Linked DNA regions of Lujinxingia sediminis. The protein of the gene in region 1 binds, or shares a complex with, the protein of each later gene. Links are inferred from orthologs where the notes say so. Each region holds a gene or a part of one and is shown in the gene's direction. Other genes may lie near its edges.

Region 1 (3,027 bases):
AAGGGGGCCGAGTTGACGATCTGGGTAGCGAGAAGCCGAGGTCAGGAGGCTGAGTCGGGGTTCTCGGGTGGTGAGAGGCGCAGGTAAGGGGGCTGAGTTGGCGATCTGGGTAGCGAGAAGCCGAGGTAAGGGGACTGAGTTGGCGATCTGGGTAGCGAGAAGCCGAGGTCAGGGGGCTGAGTCGGGGTTCTCGGGTGGTGAGAGGCGCAGGTAAGGGGGCCGAGTTGGCGATCTGGGTAGCGAGAAGCCGAGGTCAGGGGGCTGAGTCGGGGTTCTCGGGTGGTGAGAGGCGCAGGTAAGGGGGCTGAGTTGGCGATCTGGGTAGCGAGAAGCCGAGGTCAGGCCCCTTATACTTAGAGTACTTAGAGGGTGGGGTTGGCCGAGTGGAGCCGGGCGACGTAGCCGGGAAGCGGTGCGCTTGTAGAAATGCCTGCGATTCCTTATAGGTTGGCCTGCTGGCCACCTGCGAAATCCTTGCGCGCCGGCGTCTGAACCGCCCCCTTTACGGAACGAGAGCACCCGATGTTAAAAAATCCCAAACGCTACGACGCGATTGTTATTGGCGGCGGTCACGCCGGCTCGGAGGCGGCGCACGCGCTGGCCAAACGCGGCCATGCCACGCTGCTGATCACGATGAACGTGGACACCATCGGGCAGATGAGCTGCAACCCGGCCATCGGCGGGGTGGCCAAGGGGCATCTGGCCCGGGAGGTCGATGCGCTGGGCGGAATTATGGGGGAGATCGCAGACGCGTCGGCGATTCATTACAAGCGGCTCAATACGAGCAAGGGGCCTGCTGTGCGCTCCAGCCGTGCGCAATGCGATATGGCGGCCTACCGCAAGCATATGCAGTGGAAGTTGATGAACACCGAGAACCTCGATATCAAGCAGGGCAGCGTTGAGGACCTTCAGGTGGTCGACGAGGGGGGCCGTCCGCGGGTGACCGGGGTGATCTCGAAGCTCAACGTGCTCTATGAAGCCGAGGCGGTCATCGTGACCACGGGCACCTTCCTCAAGGGGTTGTGCCATGTGGGCCTTGATAACTTTAAGGCGGGGCGCGCCGGCGATCAGGCCGCCTACGGGCTGAGCGAGACGCTGGGGCATCTCAACCTGGAGATGGGGCGGCTTAAAACCGGCACCTGCCCGCGCCTGGACGCCCGCACCATCGACTGGGCCTCGCTGGAGAAGCAGCCCGGCGATGCGGTGCCGCGACGTTTTAGCTTCTACCACGAGCGCGAGATGATGGAGCAGGTCGACTGCTACATCACCCAGACCAACGCCGAGACCCACCGGGTGATTGAGGCGGCCATCGACCGCTCTCCGCTCTTCACCGGGGTGATCGAAGGGGTGGGGCCGCGCTACTGCCCGAGCCTGGAAGACAAGGTGGTGCGTTTTGCCGACAAAACCTCCCACCAGGTGTTCCTGGAGCCGCAGGGCCTCGATACGGTCGAGGTCTACCCCAACGGGCTCTCCACCAGCCTGCCGCTCGATGTGCAGATGGCCTTCTTGAAGACAGTGCCGGGCCTGGAGCGCGCCGAGATCGTGCGCCCGGGCTACGCGGTGGAGTACGACTTTGTGAACCCGGTGCAGCTCGACCACACCCTGGAGCTGCGCGCGGTTGAGGGGCTCTTTTTGGCCGGGCAGATCAACGGAACCTCGGGCTATGAGGAGGCGGCCGCCCAGGGTCTGATGGCGGCGATCAACGCCTCGCGCAAGCTGCGCGGCGAAGGGCCCTTTGTGCTGGGTCGGGACGAGGCGTACATCGGGGTGCTGATCGACGATCTGGTCACCCGCGGGGTCGACGAGCCCTACCGGATGTTTACGAGCCGCGCGGAGTATCGCCTGCTTCTTCGGGAGGATAATGCAGACCTGCGTCTCTCGGGCCACGCCCGCGATCTGGGGCTTCTGGACGACGCGGCCTGGGCGAAGTTCTGCGCCAAACGCGACGCGATGGAGGCCAGCCTGGAGGGGATGAAGCGGCAGATGGTGGGCGCCTCGGCCGAGAACCAGCGCCTGGCCTCGGAGGTGGGCATCGGGAGTCTCGGAAACGGCGCGACGCTCGAAGAGTTGTTGCGTCGCCCCGACGTGACCCTGGAGATGGTCCAGCGCTTAAGCGCGCAGCTCGTCCCGCAGCTCACCGTCGAGCTGGAGCGCCTGGATGATATCGCCAGCGAGGCGCTTGAGATTCAGGTCAAATACCAGGGCTACATCGATCGCCAGCTCGAACAGGTCGCCCGCCATCGCGAGCTCGAGTCGCAGGAGCTGCCGGCGGAGCTCGATTACGAGGCGGTGCACGGGCTCTCCACCGAGGTGCGCGAGAAGCTCACCCAGGTGCGTCCGCGCAGTGTCGGGCAGGCCTCGCGCATCATCGGGGTGACCCCGGCGGCGATCTCCGCCTTGCTCGTGCACCTGCGCGCAGCGAGCTGAGGTCGACCCAAAGCTAAGTGAGCTTAAACAAAACGCCCCGGCACGAGAGTGCCGGGGCGTTTTGTGTTTCAAATCATTAAAACGCGTTCACGCCCCTCTGCCAGAAGAGCGCGACGCGGAGGTCTTTAGCGACGCTGTGCCCGGGCGCGACGGTAGTCGGGGGCGTCGACGTGAACGAAGTCGGCCATCTCATGAAGTCGGCTAAAGACCCGATCGCCCACACGCTCGGAGAGCGTCGCGGCGGTGGCCATCTTCCGAAAGTCGGGGCTTCCCACATCAAGGGTGTTCGAGGTGCTCTCGCGCACATCGTAGTTGGTCGTAAAGAGGGTGGTCAGCCCGGCGTTGTAGCGCTTGGAGATGATCTCGTCGATGATCGAGAGTTGCCACTCGGTGTTGCGCCCCTTGCCCAGCTCGTCGATGGCCAACACGGGGACTTCGGACAAGGGCCCCAGGATGCTGGTTTCACCGCGGCCCTGGTCGAAGCCCTCTTTGATGGCGCTCAAGAGGTGGGTGAACTCGATAAAGCGCGCGTTGATGCCTTTCTCCAGGGTGAGGTGGCGGATGGTGCCGGCAAGAAGGTGGGTTTTGCCGGTGCCGACG
Region 2 (2,963 bases), on another replicon or contig:
GACAAGAAGAAGTCCGAGAAGTCCAAGAAGTCCGACAAGAAGAAGGACGACGACAAGGACGACAAGAAGTCCGAGAAGTCCAAGAAGTCCAAGAAGTCTGACAAAAAGAAGGACGACGACAAGGACAAGAAGAAGTCCGAGAAGTCCAAGAAGTCCGGCAAAAAGAAGGACGACGAGCCCAGGGCCACGCGCCGGGGTGATGTGGAAGATCCCGTCGTGGCCCGTGGTGAGGCCTGGCTCGGGGAGCTTTTTGAGAAGATGCAGCTCAACCTGAGCGCCTCCGGGAGCTTTGACGGAGACAACTACATCTTCAACATCAGCGGGGCGGACACCGAGTTGATGGTCGGACGCTCCAGCCAGTCACCGCGGGTGCTGACCGGTATGCAGACGATGCTCTCGGAGTTCCTGGGGCGCGAGGCGCGGGGCAGCGTCGTGGTGGACATCGGCGGATTCAAGCAGAAGCGCCAGTCGCACTTAAGCCACGTCGGCTCGCGCCTGGGTGAGGCGGCACTGAAGGTCGGGCGGCCGCTTCTGGTGGCGGGGCTCAGCGCGTTCGATCGCCGCGTGATCCATAAGCGCATCGACGATATGGACGGCGTCAAAAGCGAGAGCACCGATTACGGGATCTTCCGCAAGTTGAAGATCGACCCGAGCTGAGCGAAGGACCTGACGAGCGCCCCTTGAAGGGGGCGCTCTTCGCTTTGAGGACCATGATGACGGGCAACGCGCCGACGATCGCCGCGATCGCCACACCTGCCGGTAGCGGGGGGGTGGGGATTGTGCGAATCAGCGGGGGACACGCTGAGAGGATTCTTGAGCAGATGGTGCCGGGCTGGCCGTCGTCTCACCCCACCCACCTGATGCGTCTGAGCCGGATTGTCGACACAGCCGGCGAACTGATCGATGAGGCGCTGGCCGTGATTATGCGCGGGCCGCGCAGCTATACGGGTGATGACGTCGTGGAGCTGCAATGCCACGGCGGGCCCATCGTGTTGCGTCGCGTGCTCGATCGCGCACTGGAGTTGGGTGCGCGCATCGCCGAGCCCGGAGAATTTACCCGACGCGCGTTTTTGAATGGACGCCTCGATCTGACCCAGGCCGAAGCGGTGGCCGACCTGGTCAACGCCACCACCGATGCGGCCCATCGCCTGGCCCTGGAGCATCTGCAGGGGTCGCTTGGTGAGGAGATCCGCGGCATCGTCGAGAGCCTCACGGTGGCGGCGGTGCTCATTGAGGCTGCCCTCGACTTCAGCCACGAGGAGCACGTCTACCAGATCGAGCGCGATGAGATCGGCGAGCGCATCGATGGGGCCAGCGCGCGACTTCAGCAGCTGCGCGCGAAATTCGACCAGGGACGTCGCCAACGCGAGGGCGTTCGGGTGGTGATTCTGGGCGCCACGAACGCCGGAAAATCCACTCTTTTCAACACCTTGCACGGAACCGACCGCGCCATCGTCACCGAGATTGAGGGTACGACGCGCGACTTCCTCGAAGAGGAGATTCAGCTCGAAGGCGTGGCGCTGCGCCTGATCGATACCGCAGGGCTGCGTGAGACCGAAGATCGCGTGGAGGCCATCGGCATTGAGCGAAGCCGCGAGCTTGGCGAGCGGGCCGATCTGCTCCTGCGCGTCATCGATCGCAGCCGCCCGCTGCGCGCCGAAGAACGCGAGGCTCTTCATGAGGATCTTCGCTCGGGGCGACCCACCCTGCTGATCTGCAATAAGAGCGATCTTCCGGACGGACGAAGCCCGGAGGATCAGGCGCTCTGCGCACGCTTCACCCACCGCGTCGACTGCGCCCTGGGTGCCTCGCCGCCTTTGGGCACCGACGCGCTCATCGATCGCCTGTCGACCCTGGCACGCGAACTGACCTCTGGCGAGGGCGTGCTACTCAGCCGCGCGCGCCATCTTCAGGGGGTCGTCGCCGCGATCGACGCCCTGGCACGCGCCCGTCAGGCGCTGGAGATGGAGATGGAGCATGAGCTCATCGCCATCGATCTTCGCGAAGCCCTCGACGCCCTGGGTGATATCACCGGGAAGGTGCGCACCGACGATATTCTGCAGCGCATCTTCTCGGAGTTCTGCGTCGGGAAATAGGGGCTGTGGAGTGAGGTGTGCGACGTGGGGAGCTTCGGGTGGGGAGATGGAGGTCCGCGGGGAGTGGTTGGGTGGTTATGGGGTTGGGTGGTTGAGGGACCCGGGCAACGTGCGGGGTGGGTCGATTCGTGTGTGCGGATGGGGGAGCGCGTGGCGTGGGGGGGCGGGGGAGCGCGTGGTGCCGCGTCTTAAACGGCCCGGATAGCAGCAGAGCCCACAGCTATTTTCCTCATCAAAAAGCCGCCCTGAATAAAAAATGCACAAAAACTTTGTGCGTTCGCGACTAACTTCTCGACATTCACTGATGAATGACGACCGGGAGGTTATGAATGCCGACACGACTGTTGCGCAGCGCACGACACGTATCTTTTGTAGGAATCGCCCTCGTTGCCCTGGCGCTGCCTTCGCTGGCGAGCGCGGATCATGGTCATTCTTCGACGACGTCGATCATCTTGATCCCGGGCCCTTTTATGAGCCTGACCTCGTCGACCTCGACGACAGGAGCGGCGTTCTTCGCGCCGATGTTTACCACCGTGAAGCTCTTCGCAGACAGCGGTGAGGCGTCCGGCGAGATGGTGGCCTTTCTCAACGACCATCAACGCGATCTTCAGCAGGATCTGGCCCTGGGGGGCGGGGCGTCGATCGACGCGCTGGCGAGCATGATGGGGGTAGAGGCCGACAAGCGTCACACCTTCTCGCAGGCGCTTTTTGAGGAGCGTCACGCGCTGATGGGTTCACTCTCCCACGATCAGGTGGGGGTGGAGGAGGCGACCCGCTTTCTCAGCGTCTTGAGCGATGCCGGACTCATTGAGCGCGCGTGATTCAGCCCGCAATTAAGGATCGTTGCGGGGTATGTGTATGACCCCG

The links. The genes of interacting proteins can lie anywhere in the genome.
Region 2: the proteins of mnmG (region 1) and mnmE are in contact, whole or in part, in a solved structure (PDB 9HIP), measured with the Escherichia coli proteins. The link is inferred for Lujinxingia sediminis from one-to-one orthologs.

What each region holds. Positions count from the first base shown.
Region 1 is NZ_SADD01000001.1:1,298,428-1,301,454, reverse strand. What follows is about bases 18-2,974. They hold mnmG (tRNA uridine-5-carboxymethylaminomethyl(34) synthesis enzyme MnmG), read left to right. Parts: upstream 18-522; coding sequence 523-2,427; downstream 2,428-2,974. Other genes in these bases: EA187_RS05290 (ATP-binding protein), read right to left, coding at 2,553-2,974. In the rest of the region: more of EA187_RS05290, read right to left, coding at 2,975-3,027. UniProt on the Escherichia coli protein: NAD-binding protein involved in the addition of a carboxymethylaminomethyl (cmnm) group at the wobble position (U34) of certain tRNAs, forming tRNA-cmnm(5)s(2)U34.
Region 2 is NZ_SADD01000003.1:185,707-188,669, forward strand. The notes cover bases 11-2,903. They hold mnmE (tRNA uridine-5-carboxymethylaminomethyl(34) synthesis GTPase MnmE), read left to right. Parts: upstream 11-710; coding sequence 711-2,096; downstream 2,097-2,903. Other genes in these bases: EA187_RS20605 (hypothetical protein), read left to right, coding at 11-657; EA187_RS08510 (DUF3015 family protein), read left to right, coding at 2,426-2,903. In the rest of the region: more of EA187_RS20605, read left to right, coding at 1-10; more of EA187_RS08510, read left to right, coding at 2,904-2,917. UniProt on the Escherichia coli protein: Exhibits a very high intrinsic GTPase hydrolysis rate. Involved in the addition of a carboxymethylaminomethyl (cmnm) group at the wobble position (U34) of certain tRNAs, forming tRNA-cmnm(5)s(2)U34.